3 regions of the Pengzhenrongella phosphoraccumulans genome follow, and region 2 is predicted to be linked to each of the others. Evidence: predicted binding sites of a transcription regulator. Region 2 holds the regulator's gene; each other region holds the start of a gene.
What was found. Region 2 encodes LexA, which represses DNA repair genes until DNA is damaged. Its sites were predicted from a motif close to TCGAACANNTGTTCGA; they were not measured.
Positions count from the first base shown of each region.

Region 1: the regulator LexA is predicted to act here: its motif matches at 2,662-2,677, upstream of ruvA (Holliday junction branch migration protein RuvA).
Region 3: the regulator LexA is predicted to act here: its motif matches at 2,650-2,665, upstream of VTA80_RS17125 (DUF222 domain-containing protein).

Region 1 covers NZ_CP144210.1:4,321,326-4,326,133, forward strand. The annotation lists gene VTA80_RS20020 (NUDIX hydrolase) at 1-553, shown strand, start outside; partial or broken gene pdxT (pyridoxal 5'-phosphate synthase glutaminase subunit PdxT) at 577-1,199, shown strand; gene VTA80_RS20030 (YebC/PmpR family DNA-binding transcriptional regulator) at 1,251-2,006, shown strand; gene ruvC (crossover junction endodeoxyribonuclease RuvC) at 2,034-2,606, shown strand; gene ruvA (Holliday junction branch migration protein RuvA) at 2,746-3,375, shown strand; gene ruvB (Holliday junction branch migration DNA helicase RuvB) at 3,434-4,456, shown strand; gene yajC (preprotein translocase subunit YajC) at 4,637-4,808, shown strand, end outside.
Region 2 covers NZ_CP144210.1:3,839,632-3,844,439, forward strand. The annotation lists gene VTA80_RS17755 (ATP-dependent DNA helicase) at 1-632, shown strand, start outside; gene VTA80_RS17760 (L-lactate dehydrogenase) at 657-1,661, shown strand; gene VTA80_RS17765 (hypothetical protein) at 1,695-1,889, opposite strand; gene lexA (transcriptional repressor LexA) at 1,915-2,589, opposite strand; gene VTA80_RS17775 (LysM peptidoglycan-binding domain-containing protein) at 2,966-3,298, shown strand; gene nrdR (transcriptional regulator NrdR) at 3,466-3,996, shown strand; gene VTA80_RS17785 (hypothetical protein) at 4,136-4,372, opposite strand; gene VTA80_RS17790 (AMP-binding protein) at 4,442-4,808, opposite strand, start outside.
Region 3 covers NZ_CP144210.1:3,695,700-3,700,507, forward strand. The annotation lists gene VTA80_RS17120 (DUF5692 family protein) at 1-834, shown strand, start outside; gene VTA80_RS17125 (DUF222 domain-containing protein) at 933-2,537, opposite strand; gene VTA80_RS17130 (hypothetical protein) at 2,891-3,037, shown strand; gene VTA80_RS17135 (hypothetical protein) at 3,066-3,578, opposite strand; gene VTA80_RS17140 (LamG-like jellyroll fold domain-containing protein) at 3,647-4,324, opposite strand; gene VTA80_RS17145 (TetR/AcrR family transcriptional regulator) at 4,573-4,808, opposite strand, start outside.

The DNA of each region.
Region 1 (4,808 bases), 480 kb from region 2:
CGGCCCGATCCACCAGCTCGGACCCGAATGGGTCATGGGCTCGGACGGCGTGCGCTTTCGGCGTGCCGCCCGCGTGATCCTGCTGGACGCCGACGACCGTGTCCTGCTGCTGCACGGCAGCGACGTCGACCAGCGCGAACGGTCCTGGTGGTTCACCGTGGGTGGCGGGATCGACGCGGGGGAGACCCAGCGCGAGGCGGCGGCGCGCGAGCTGTTCGAGGAGGCCGGGATCACTCTGGCACCGGCGGAGCTCGTCGGGCCGGTCTACTCGCGCGTCGCGATGTTCGACTTCTTTCGCGAGACCTGTCGGCAGGAGGAGGTCTTCTTCCTCGGTCGGTACGCCGGGTCCATCGGTGGACCTCGCGTGGCCGACGACGACTTCAGCCGCGACGGCTGGACCGAGCTTGAGGTCGACACGATCGACGAGCTGCGCTGGTGGGAGCTGGACGCGCTGGCGGCGCTCGACGAGGAGGTCTTCCCGGCGGGGCTGCCCGAGCTCGTGCGGGCTCTGCTCGGCGGTTGGGACGGCGTCACCCGGGACCTGACCGCGTGACCGCGGCCGTAGAGTGCACGGTCGTGAACCCCACGATCGGAGTACTCGCCCTGCAGGGCGACGTCCGCGAGCACGCGCTCGCCCTCGAAGCGTCCGGCGCGTCGGCCGTTCCCGTGCGCCGCGCCCGCGAGCTCGACGACATCGACGGTCTGGTCATCCCCGGGGGGAGTCCACGACGATCGACAAGCTTTTGCGCGCCTTCGACCTGTTCGAGCCGCTGCAGGAGCGCCTGCGGGGCGGGCTGCCCGCCTACGGTTCGTGCGCCGGGATGATCCTGCTCGCGGACCGGGTCCTCGGGGGGATCGACGGTCAACGGACGTTGGGCGGGCTGGACATCACGGTGCGGCGCAACGCCTTCGGCCGACAGGTCGACTCCTTCGAGACGGACCTGACGATCGACGGGATCCCGGGCGAGCCGGTGCACGCGGTTTTCATCCGTGCACCCTGGGTCGAGCAGGTCGGCCCGCGCGCCGAGGTCCTTTCCGCGGTCTCCGGCGGTCCTGCCGCCGGTAGGATCGTCGCTGTGCGGCAGGGCGGACTGCTCGCGACCTCGTTCCACCCTGAGGTCACCGGCGACACGCGCGTGCACAAACTGTTCGTACAGATCGTCCGTGACGCACTCTCGGTGCGAGCGCCCGGCCTGTGAGGGTCGGACGCCATCGGTGTCGTCAGTGTGAAAACGAAGGGTCGTTAATCGATGTCGGGTCACTCTAAGTGGGCTACCACCAAGCACCAGAAGGCCGTTGTCGACGCCAAGCGGAGCAAGCTCTTCGCGAAGCTGGTCAAGAACATCGAGGTCGCGGTGCGCTCGGGCGGCCCCGACATGGCCGGCAACCCGACGCTCGTCGACGCGGTGCAGAAGGCCAAGAAGCAGTCGGTCCCCAACGAGAACATCGATCGCGCGCTCAAGCGCGGATCCGGTGCCGAGACCGGGGCTGACTACCAGTCGATCATGTACGAGGGCTACGGCCCCGGCGGGATCGCGGTGCTGGTCGAGTGCCTCACGGACAACCGCAACCGCGCCGCGTCCGACGTGCGAGTGGCGTTCACGCGCAACGGCGGGTCGCTCGCCGATCCCGGTTCGGTGTCCTACCTGTTCAGCCGCAAGGGCGTCGTCATCGTCCCCAAGGAGAACGGCCTGACCGAGGACGCCGTGCTCGACGCGGTGCTCGACGCCGGTGCCGACGAGGTCAAGGACCTCGGCGAGGTCTTCGAGGTCATCTCCGAGGCGAAGGACCTGGTGCCGGTCCGCACCGCGCTCCAGGCCAACAAGATCGACTACGACTCGGCCGACAGCCAGTTCGTCGCCGCGATCCACATCGAGGTCGACGCCGACGGCGCCCGCCGCATCCTGCGCCTGATCGACACCCTGGAAGACAGCGACGACGTCCAGAACGTCTTCGCGAACTTCGACGCCAGCGACGAGGTCATGGCAGAGCTCCAAGCCGAGTAACACCGGGCTTCTTCTGTGGGGGTGGGTGTGCGGGTTCTGGGGGTTGATCCTGGGCTCACGCGGTGCGGGTTGGGGGTGGTCGACTCCTTGCCCGGGCGGCGGGCCGTGCTCGTGGCCGTGGGGGTCGCGCGGTCCTCGACCGAGGAGGACATCGACCGACGGCTGCTGGCGATCGCCCTGCAGCTCGACGAGTGGATCGACCGCGAGGCGCCGGACGTCGTCGCGATCGAGCGGGTGTTCGCCCAGCACAACGTGAGCACCGTCATGGGCACCGCCCAGGTCGCCGGGATCGCGATGCTCGCGGCTGCCCGACGGCGGATCCCCGTCGCCCTGCACACCCCGAGCGAGGTCAAAGCCGCGGTGACGGGTTCCGGGCGCGCCGACAAGGCGCAGGTCCAGACGATGGTGGCGCGGATCCTCGGCCTGGCCGAGGTGCCGCGCCCGGCCGACGCCGCCGATGCGCTCGCCCTCGCGATCTGTCACCTCTGGCGCCCGGCGGGTGCGCTCGCCGCGCCGCAACGCTCGCTGCAGGCCATGACCAGCGCCCAGCGGGCGTGGGCCGCGGCCGAGCACGCGGCGCGTCGTCCGACCCGCGGGTGATCAGCGGCGCGTCGGGTCCACCCGGTCGCGCGGCGCTTGTTACGGTAGAGGCCGTTCGTACAGGTGTTCGCCTGCCTGGCCCAGGTGGCCGGTGGTCGGCGTGCGCCGAGATCCCCAGCTCAGCGAGAGGAACAGTGACGTGATCGCCTCGGTCCGCGGCACGGTGCAAGCAGTGCGGCTCGACTCGGTGATCGTCGAGGTCGGAGGGGTCGGCATGCTGATCCAGGCGACCCCCGCGACGCTCGCCGGGCTCCGGGTCGGTGCCACCACCGTCCTGTCCACGTCCCTGGTGGTGCGCGAGGACTCGCTGACGTTGTTCGGCTTCGGTGACCCCGACGAGCGCGCGGTCTTCGAGATCGTGCAGACGGTCTCGGGGGTCGGTCCGCGGCTCGCGCTCGCGATGCTCGCCGTGCACAGCCCCGACGGCCTGCGCCGGGCGGTGGCGACCGAGGACCTGGTGGCGCTCAAGCGGGTGCCGGGGATCGGGCACAAGGGGGCGCAGCGCATCGTGCTCGAGCTCGGTGATCGGCTCGGGATCGCGACCGGCGCCGGCGGGGACGGGTCGAGCCCGTACCTCGCGGTCGCCGCGGATCGCCGGTCGGAGGTCGTCGACGCGCTCGTCGGGCTCGGCTGGAACGCGAAGGCGGCCGAGGACGCCGTGGCCGGCGTCGTCGCGGCCAACACCGACCTCGCCAGCCCGGTGAGCGACCTCGAGGTGGCCGGCGTCCTGCGCGCGGCGCTGCGGTCGTTGGGATCCGGCCGTGGCTGAGTACCGCGACCTCGGAACCGAGGACCTGGACGACCTCAACGACCGGGCGCACGACGACGTGACGACCGAACGGCTCGTGCGGCCCGCGGCCGACGACGTCGAGCGCGCGGCCGAGGCGGCCCTGCGGCCGCGACGGTTCGACGAGTTCGTCGGCCAGCGGGTCGTGCGCGACCAGCTTTCGCTCGTGCTCGAGGCCGCGCTGCGGCGCGGCCGGGCACCCGACCACGTGCTGCTCTCCGGGCCACCCGGGCTGGGCAAGACGACCCTCGCGATGATCATCGCTGCCGAGCTCGGCGCGCCGCTGCGGGTGACCTCGGGTCCGGCGATCCAGCACGCGGGCGACCTCGCCGCGGTGCTGTCCTCGCTCGAGGAGGGCGAGGTGCTGTTCCTCGACGAGATCCACCGGCTGGCTCGTCCGGCCGCCGAGCTGTTGTACGTCGCGATGGAGGACTTCCGGGTCGACGTCGTGGTGGGCAAGGGCGCGGGGGCCAGCGCCATCCCGCTGGCGCTCCCACCGTTCACCGTCGTCGGCGCCACGACGCGCGCCGGGCTGCTGCCCGCGCCGCTGCGGGACCGGTTCGGGTTCACCGGCCACCTCGACTTCTATGCGATCGACGAGCTCGAGCGGGTGCTGGTGCGGTCGGCCGGTCTGCTGGGCGTCGAGCTGCGGGCCGACGCCGGCTACGAGATCGCCTCGCGATCGCGCGGCACCCCCCGGATCGCCAACCGGCTGCTGCGGCGCGTGCGCGACTGGGCCCAGGTGCGTGGTGACGGCCGGCTCGACCTCGCGGCCGCCAACGCCGCGCTCACGGTCTACGAGGTGGACGCGCTCGGCCTCGACCGGCTCGACCGGTCGGTCCTGACGGCATTGTGCGTGCGGTTCGGCGGGGGACCGGTGGGGCTGACGACCCTGGCGGTCGCGGTGGGGGAGGAGCCGGAGACCGTCGAGACGGTCGCCGAGCCGTTCCTGGTCCGCGAAGGGCTCGTCGGGCGCACGGCGCGGGGCCGCGTGGCGATGCCGTCGGCATGGGAGCATCTGGGTCTCACTCCACCGCCGATGAGTGGGACGCTGGTGTTCTAGAGCCAGTACGCCTGCGTTCCCTGGTGTACTGGAGGTAGCGGTCCGCCTTCGGGCTCGTCGGTTTCGAGCACAGGGCCACTGACCAGGGAACGGTCCGCCGTCGCGAGACGTTGGGCTTCCCGAGACATGGCGCCTAGACTGCGCCCGACATCGACACAGACCCGAAAGACGTGCCACCCCATGGACCCATCCTTCATCATCATCATCGTGCTGGCGTTTGGCGCGATGTGGCTCATGTCGAGCCGGACCCGCAAGCAGCAGCGGGCGGCGGGTGACTTCCGTGCCAACCTCGAGGTGGGTAACGAGGTCATGACCGGCTCGGGGTTGTTCGGCACGATCGTCGACATCGACG
Region 2 (4,808 bases):
ACCCCCACCAGGCGATCCTCTACATCGCCAAGCGGTTGCCGGCACCCGGACGCGAGGCGGCGACCGACGCCCAGCTCGACGAGATCGCGACCCTGATCACGGCGGCGGGTGGGCGCACGCTCGGCCTGTTCTCGTCCCGGCGGGCCGCCACCGCCGTCGCCGAGGCGATGCGGGATCGGCTCGACTTCCCGGTGCTCGCCCAGGGGGACGACCAGCTGCCGACGCTGGTGCGCACGTTCGCCGAGGACCCCGCGACCTGCCTGTTCGGCACGTTGTCGCTCTGGCAGGGTGTCGACGTGCCCGGGTCGTCGTGCCAGCTCGTCCTGATCGACCGCATCCCGTTCCCCCGGCCCGACGACCCCGTGCGCTCGGCGCGGTCGGAAGCCGTCGAGGCGGCGGGCGGGAACGGCTTCATGCAGGTCTCCGCGACGCACGCCGCGCTGCTCCTCGCCCAGGGCGCCGGTCGACTGATCCGCGGCACGGCGGACCGCGGCGTGGTCGCGGTCCTTGACCCACGGCTTGCCACGGCTCGCTACGGCGAGTTCCTGGCCCGTTCACTTCCCGACTTCTGGCGGACGACCGACCGGTCGATCGTCATCGCGGCGCTCGAGCGGCTCGCCGCACTAGCGTGACCCGTTGAGCCATCTGGAGGACCTGTGAGTGAGACCTACGACAGCGACGAGATCGGCTGGGGGAGCGGCCCCCTGCCCGATCGCCGCACCACCAAGCTGGCAGTGGTCGGCGCGGGCGCGGTGGGGGCGACGGTGGCGTACGCGGCCCTCATGCGCGGCGCGGCGCGCACGGTGGCCCTGTACGACATCGACAAGGCCAAGGTCGAGGCCGAGGCGGCCGACCTCGGGCACGGGATCCAGTTCATGCCGATGGCCGAGGTGATCGGGTCGGACGACATCGCCGTGTGCGCCGACGCCGACGTCGTCGTGGTGACCGCCGGGGCGAAGCAGAAGCCCGGGCAGACCCGCCTGGACCTCGCCGAGGCGACGATCGCGCTGACGCGGATGATCCTGCCGCCGCTCGTCGAGCAGGCGCCCAACGCCGTGTTCGTGATGGTGACCAACCCGGTCGACATCGTCACCTACGCGGCACTGAAGATCTCTGGCCTGCCGCGCTCGCAGCTCTTCGGCTCGGGCACCGTCCTGGACTCCTCGCGCCTGCGCTACCTCATCGCGCAGCACACCGGGGTCGCCGTGCAGAACGTGCACGCGTACATGGTCGGCGAGCACGGCGACAGCGAGTTCCCGCTGTGGGAGTCCGCTTCCATCGGCGGGGTTCCCCTGCCGAACTGGCGCGGTACCCGGAGCTCGGGGCCGTTGACGCTCGACGTGCGCGAGCGGATCGCTCGGGACGTCATCGAGTCGGCGTACAAGATCATCGCCGGCAAGGGCGCCACGAACTACGCCGTGGCGCTCGCCGCCTCGCGCATCATCGAGGCGATCCTCAAGGACGAACGGCGGGTGCTGCCGGTCTCGAGCCTGCTCGACGACTACTACGGCATCAGCGACATCTGCCTGTCGGTGCCGACCGTCGTCGGTCGGACCGGGGCCGGGCGAGAGCTCGAGGTCCCGATGTCTCCGGACGAACTCGCGCACCTGCGGACCTCAGCGGAGGCCCTCAAGACGGTCGCGCGCCGGTTCGGCTTCTGACGCCGGTCGGGTGAGCCCGCGGCGAGACCCGGGTCAGGCCTCGCCCGACGACGACCGCAGCGCTCGGACCAGCTCGTCCTTGCGCAGCCGGGATCGGCCGACGATCCCGGCTGCGGCCGCGCGCCGGCGCAGCTCGGCGAGCGAGCAGTCCTCGAGCCGACCTGCGGGCTCGCACTGAAGCGCCTCGGCGAGCCGGTCGGCTGTTGCCGACGGTCCGGGGTCGCGCATCCGCCCGGGCATCAGTACGCCCCCGTCACAGCTTGCGCAGCACGCTGACGACGCGACCCAGGACCTGCGCCTCGTCGCCGTTGATCGGGGAGTAGGCCGGGTTGTGCGGCAGGAGCCACAGGTGCCCGTCCGTGCGCTTGAAGGTCTTGACGGTCGCCTCGCCGTCGATCATGGCCGCGACGATCTCGCCGTTCTCCGCGATCGGCTGGCGGCGGACGACGACCCAGTCGCCGTCGCAGATCGCGGCGTCGATCATCGAGTCCCCGGCCACGCGGAGCAGGAACAGGTCACCGTCACCGACCAGCTGGCGCGGGAGCGGGAAGACGTCCTCCACGACCTGCTCGGCCAGGATCGGTCCGCCGGCGGCGATCCGTCCGACCACCGGGACGTAGGACGGCGTGGGCGAGCCGTCCTGCGCTGCGAGGTGCTCCTCGCCGAAGCTGCTCGCCGGCGACCCGGTGCTCGGCTGCAGCCGCTGGATCGGTCGTGAGTCGTCCGGGTGCATCACCTCGATGGCGCGCGGCCGGTTCGGGTCGCGCCGCAGATACCCCTTGCGCTCGAGCGCGGTGAGCTGGTGCTTGACGCTCGACGGGCTGGTCAGGCCGACCGCCTCGCCGATCTCCCGCATGGTGGGCGGGTAGCCGCGGTGGGCGACCGATGACCGGATGGTCTCGAGGACCAGCCGCTGGCGCGCGGTCAACCCGTCGCTGTCCGGCGCACTGTCCGGGAGCGCGTGGACCGACGCGAGGGCGGCGCGCGTCTTTCGCGTCGCTGGCGGGTCCGGGGGACCGCCGGGGGTGTTCGTGTCTGTGGCCACGGTTCTCCTCCTCCTGTTCGAGTCCACCCTCGACGCTCGACCGAGCGTGTGGGTGGCTCGTGGTGCGCTTGCTCTGGCGTACACACAGCCTAGAAGAACAAGGCCGCGCTTTCAAACATCTGTTCGAGCGTGTCTCGACAACCGTCGGTGCTTCGTGCTAGACATCGTACAGACGTTCGACGCACAGGTGTTCGACGCACAGGTGTTCGACTCGGGTCACGGAGACCCAGGTCGCGGGCTATTCGAGAGGAGCACGGACATGAGCGCAGCAACGGTCCACCCGCAGGGGATGTCGGGATCAGGCACTCTGACGCTGACGACGCGGGGGCGTCGGGTGGTCGCCGCCGGTGCCGTCGCACTTGCGCTCGCCGGGGTGCTCGTCGGCGGCCGGGCGGTGGCCGGTTCGCCGGCCGAGGCCGTCCCGGTGGACACGTATACGGTCGCCGCGGGGGAGAGCCTGTGGGCGATCGCCACGGCCTACACGGCCCCGAACGACGACGTTCGCGACACCGTCGGCGCTCTCGTCGCGTTGAACGGCCTGGCTGGGGCGGGTCTGCGGGCCGGGCAGCAGATCCTGGTCCCGGCAGGCTGACCGCCATCTGCCGCGGCCGGGGCACGTGCCGCGGCCGAAGCCACCTTGCGTCTGGGCGCGCGGACCTCTAGGTTTTGGCCCAGATACCGTGGCCGAGGGTCGCCGCGCGCCCGAGGAGTTCTTCGCCGAGCGCCGACCCCGGCGCAAACCAGGACCGGAGGCTCGGCGTGCACTGTCCGTTCTGCCACCACTCTGACTCGCGGGTGGTGGACTCCCGGACGTCGGATGACGGCTCGTCGATCCGCCGCCGGCGCCAGTGCCCGCAGTGCAACCGACGGTTCACCACCGTCGAGACGGCGAGCCTGTCGGTCGTGAAGCGCTCGGGTGCGACGGAGCCGTTCAGCCGCGAGAAGATCATCAACGGTGTCCGCAAGGCGTGCCAGGGCCGGCCGGTGAACGAGGACGACCTCGCGCTGCTCGCGCAGCGGGTCGAGGAGAACATTCGGAGCACCGGCAGCGCCGAGCTGGACGCCTACGAGATCGGGTTGACGATCCTCGGGCCGCTGCGCGACCTCGACGAGGTGGCCTACCTGCGGTTCGCGAGCGTCTACCAGGGATTCAACTCGCTCGAGGACTTCGAGGCGGCGATCACGTTGCTGCGCGCCGAGCACGAGGCTGCGGCGCTGGCAGAGTCCGATTCCGAGGAGCAGCCCGACCGGGGATCGCTCCACGGCGAGTCGACCCCGACCGCTCCCTAGCGCACGGGAAACGGTCCGGGGTCTGGGCGCGGTTCACAGACAGCGTCGTTCACAGACAGCGTCGTTCACAGACAGTGCCGTTCACAGACAGCGTCGATCACGGGGTCGCGAGAACGCGGCGGCCACGATCAGGGTCGGGTCAGAGCCGTTCGAGCTTGGCGCTGTCGAGCGCGACGCGGCGGCGGTCACCCGCGCCGAAGTCGACGATGACGGCGCGATCGCCGTCAAGGGCGACGACTCGACCGAGCCCGTGTCGCTCGTGCGAGACGCGGGCCCCGACGGGGATCGGCTTGATTGCCGCAGCTGCCGCCTCTCGGGCGGCGTTGAACGGACTGTTGGGCAGGTGCCGGCGTCTACCGGTGGGCTGGGAGGACATTACTACCATCATCCTCCTGTTCGAGGGGGTGCGGAACCAGCAACGCGGGTGGTATCAGAGCAAACCGCCTCATGCGGACGCGCTGTCGTGGGTCGCGATCAGCTCTTCCCGCACGACGCGGCGCAGCACCTTGCCGATCGCGGACCGCGGCAGGTCCGGGAGCACGACCAGCTGGCGGGGGATCGCGTACCGGGCCAGGCGCTTCTCGCACCAGGCCCGAACCGTGGCCAGGTCGACGGCGCTCGCCTCTGGCCCGTCGGCGTCGAGGACGACCGCGGCTACGACCCGCTCGCCCTGCTCGCCGGCCGGCACGCCGACGACGGCGACATCGACGATCCCCGGCATCTGGCGGATCAGGTCCTCGACCTGCGACGGGTAGACCTTGAAGCCGCCGGTGATGATCATCTCCTTGGTGCGATCGACCAGGGTGAGGGAG
Region 3 (4,808 bases), 140 kb from region 2:
ACTATCTTCGTCTGGCCCACGACGGCCGGGGCGGGGTCCAGCACCGGGACCTGGTTCCACTGGGTCAAGGTCTACTCGTCGCTGGCTGGTTGTCTCGGGTTCATGGCCCTGCGCTTCATCCCGGGCCTGATCAAGAACAAGTTCGCCCTGATGTTCCCGGCGGCGATCCTGGCCCTGAACATCTTCGAGGCGGTCATCCGCGACTTCCAGGTCTACGGCCTGAACGGCCACATCGACGGCGTCATGATGGTCGGCGGGCCCTGGAACATCATGAACGGCGTGGCCGGCCTGCTCAACCTGCTCACCATCTGCGGGTGGGCGGGGATCTTCATCAGCCGGGGCAAGAAGAAGGACATGATCTGGCCCGACATGCTCTGGTTCTGGATCATCGCGTACGACCTGTGGAACTTCGCGTACGTCTACAACTGCGTGGGCGACCACGCGTTCTACGCAGGTGCCGCGCTCCTCGTCTCGTGCACGATCCCCGCCTTCTTCATCAAGCGCGGTGCGTGGCTCCAGCACCGGGCCCAGACGCTCGCGTTCTGGATGATGTTCACGATGGCGTTTCCGGCATTCGTCGGCGAGTCCACCTTCGCGGTCAAGTCCTCGAACGACCCGACCGCGCTGTTCGTGGTCAGCGCCATCGCCCTGGCGGCGAACCTTGCCGTCGTGATCTACCAGGTGATGAAGATCGTCCAGGGCAAGTGCAACCCGCTCAAGGACGAGCTCTACCGCGACCTGCCCGCGTACCAGAAGGTGGTCGAGGCCAACCGCCCTCTGGCCTCGCAGGGAATCCTTGACGCCGACACCCCGGAAGCTGCCCTCGCAGGCTGAGCGAAAGCTGCTCTCGCGCGCTCCGGCACCGCACGGCGTGCCCACCCGCAAGCCGTGCGGCCGCGCGGCCTGGCCCTCAGCCATTCGCAAATCGGCTGTCACGCGACGAGGGTGTCGACGTCGCGGTCGAGGCCGAGCTCGTTCGGTGGTTCGGGTGGTCGTGGTGGTGCGGGTGGTTGGATCCCGGGTGGTCCGGTGGGTGGGCTTGCCCCGGCGGGGCCGCGGAGTGTTCGTCCGGTGGGGTCGGTGAAGTCGTACCAGACGCGGGCGATGCCGGTGATGCCGTCGTAGTCGCGTGTGGTGTGGCGGGTCAGGGTGAGGTCGAGTCGGTGGACTTCGTGGTGGTGGAAGTTGCATAGCAACGCACCGTTTTCTACGGAGGTGGTTCCGCCGTCGCGTTGCCACCAGGCCAGGTGGTGGATGTGGCACCAGCGGGCGTGGGCGTGGCAGTCGGGCCAGGCGCATTCGCGGTCGCGGGCGATGACGGCTTTGCGTTGGGCCCCGGTGAACAGCCGTTCGGTGCGCCCCAGGTCCAGGGGGACGCCGTCGGCGTTGATGACGATGCGGGTCAGCTCGCAGTCGCACATGATCACCCCGAGCTCACTTGCCGGCACGGGCGTGCCGTCCTCGAGGGTCGCCGGCGCATACCCCAACACCGGGAGCACCGCAGGCCCCGCCCCGCATTCGGTCTCGGAACCGGCGTTGCTGCCGGTGCCGGTCCCGCTGCCGAACAGGGTGCTTGCGCCGCTCTCGCTACTGCCACCCCCGCTGCGCCCGCCAACCTCCCCGCCATCGTCGGCGTCGTCGTCGGTGGTGAATCCGAAGGTGGCTAGGGCTGCCCGGCGGCGGTCGCGGTCGGCTTGGGCGGCGACCCAGGTCGCTTCGGTCAGGATGACCGAGACCTGGGGTGGCACGTGCGCGCCGGGTTTGGTGTTCACGGACGCCAGGATGCGGTCGGCGATGGACCCCAGGGCGTCGGCGTTGCGTTGGCCGTAGTCGCGGTCGTCGTCGGCGGCGGGTCGTGGGGTGGCGGCTTCCAGGGCGAGGGCGACCTGGTGGCCGGTGAGGGAGTCGAGCAGTCCTTTGAGGTGGGTGCCGTGCGGGGTGTGGGTCAGGTGCAGGAACCGGGCGCGGCGTTGGGCTTGGTGGTCGCGTTCCAGGCCGGCGGGGTCCAGGTTGGCGGCCCACCGGTCGGCGGTGCGCGCGAACGTGCCCGCGTCCTGCCCGGCAGCCAGGCCCAACAACGTTTCTTGCCCGGCGGGGGAGGTGGCGGCTTCGCGTTGGGCGGGGGTGCCGGTGGCGGCGACCTTGGCGATGATGCCGGCGTGCTCCAGCGGGATACGCCCCTCGGTCACGGCCTCGCGCACGTCCGGGACGGTGTCGAGCTCGGCGGCCTGGCGCACCCGCGCGGCCCCGCCGCGCTTGCCGAGCCGGGTCTTGCGGCCGACCCACGCTTCGAAGCTGGGGTCCCCGGACCCGCGCCACGTGTCCGCGTTGCGTTCGGCGATGAGCACCGCGGACCGGATCGCTTGCAGGGTGTCGATGGTCAGGTTCAGCTCGGTCAGCACGCCCTGCCGCTCAGGCCCTGCCCACCCCGACGCCCCTGAAGCAGCGGAGGCAAGCGCGGCGGCGGCCGCGCGCAACGCGGCCACCTCGCCGCCCGCCCCGCACGCGAGCGGCGCGACCGGGCCGCCGTCGGCCACGGCCCGAGGAGAACCCGACACAGTGATCACCGCTGGTGCGGGAGCAGGCCCGGTGGTTGCCTCCACAGCCGCCCCCTCCCGCCATCGAGTCACAGCACTGAGTCGAAGAAGATCGAACACCTGTGCTAATCATACCCAATGAGGATAAAACGGTCAAGAGGTGACGCAAGGGGACTTCCGCACAGTCACAGTCGATCCAAGGCCGCGGGGGAGTTCACCAGCGGCGCTGGCGTGTCGATAGCGCGGTGGAGGGGTCAGCTCGACCCCTCCACCGCTCGTACGGGCGAACGCCCATCTCAGTCAGCGCAGTCAGTGCCACCACCACCGCAGCCAGTGCGGCGGCTCAGGCGGCCATGAAGGCTCAGCTCGAGCGCGATCAGCAGCGACTTGAGGCGAACCTCAAAGCCCAAGCCAGCCGGGCGCAGATCGCGGCGGACAACACCGCCATCGCGAATGACCGGCTGGCCGCTCAGGCCTCGGGGTCCACTCTCGACACCTAAGCGTAGGTGTCATAGCAAGCCGCAGGGGTCAGGCCTGGGCCTTGCTGAAATACGGGTTTGCAGCGGGGCGGAACATGAAGACGACCGCAGCGACGACGAGCCCGAGCGAGACGAGGCTGAAGGCGGTGCTGACGGTGAAGCCGCCCGTGAGGGACATCAGCGTCGAGATGGCGCTGAAGGCGGCGAGCACGGTCAGCACGATGCGAGCCCAACCGCGGCCCGCCTTCATCTTGAACACGAACAGGATCTGGAGCCCGAGCATGACGAGCGTGAGCACGAGCGCCACCACGAGTCCGATGTTCACCGCGGCCTGAAGCTGAGCCTCGGTCAACCCGCTCGTGTCGGTCTCGGACAACTTCTTGACGGCTGCGGTCGTATCGGAGAGGACATAACCCAGGATCCCGCCCAGGAGCCCGACCCCGATGCTCGCGAACCACAGCTTGACCGAGGTCAGCACATCGGTCGGTGTGGGCCGCCGAGGCGCGCCCATCTGGTTGGCTGCGGGGCCGGATCCGGTCGGATAGGTCGGCATGCTGGTCATGAATCCCCCTGAATTGTCGGGTGCAAAGAGTGTGTCAAGCACCGACAACATAGCGGTATTCCGGAGGGTCATCCGACGATGATCTTCACGTTTCGGAGATAACCCTTGGTCTGGTCGTCGCCGTCGTTCTTCGCGCCGACCGTGACAGAGCTGAGATTACTGATGGAGCCGATGGCCATGGATCGGCTGGTGACCACGCCGTCGACCGTGATCGAGACAACGCCGGCGGTGCGTCGGCAGGTAATGCTGTGGAAGTTCCCGTCGAGCACGTTGACGGGGCTCGACACGGCACGCTCGCTCGCATTCGCTCCCTTGAAGAAGCAGGTGGGCGCAGGTGTCAACTCCATCTTGTACGAGCCACCCGGGTTAGCGCTCAGGCCCTTGCGCATGAGGTCGTAGTCCTTCGCCGCGGTCGGAGCTACGGCGGTCGTGTTCCACGCGAACTCCAAACTGAACGAGAACGCAGCGGTGCCGGGGTTCATGCTCTTCTTGGACGCGACGGTGACGTGGCCGGTCGTGAACTTGTAGGACGCTCCGGGCTGTCCCACGGTGACGCCTGCGCCGAACGTGCCGTTGTGTCCGAGGCCGCTGATATCGACGGCGGTCTTTCCGGACGTTTCGCTGAGCGGGAGGTTGAGGACAATGCGCGGGGCAGCCTCTGCGGATGCTGCGAGGCCGACCAGGCCCAGCAGGCTGACAACAACGACGGCGGGGTAGCGCAGGAGTGCGTGCGTCCTTCCAGACATGGCGTCGCCTTTCGGTGAACGTGGGGTAGTCGAATGCGGGGGGTGCCCGACGACGCACGCTGCCGGCTGCGGCCACTTCGTCGGGGTCGCGGGGCACGGAATGTAGGCAGATGCAGCTGCATCACCTCATCTCCAAGGGTGGTCCCAGGCTTGCACCGCTCGGTCACGTCCGCATCTCACAGCGGGCGCCCAGGTGCCTCACAAGGGATGCGTTCGCACCAGAGCTGCGGGCGCCCGTCCAGGCGGTGTCAGAGGATCGGGGTGCGCGCGCGGTTGCCGACGACAGCGGTGAGGATCGCCTCGATCGCAAACGCGGTGGAACGCGCAAGATCGACGGCGTCCGGGTCCAGGAGCCACTGGATCTGCAGCCCGTCCATCACGCCGATGATCGCGCCCGCGGCGAGCTCGAGCTCGTCGTCCGTGGGCAGGTTGTCGGGGCCGCACACCTGCGCCAGGGAGGCCGTGAGCAGCTCACGCAGGCCCT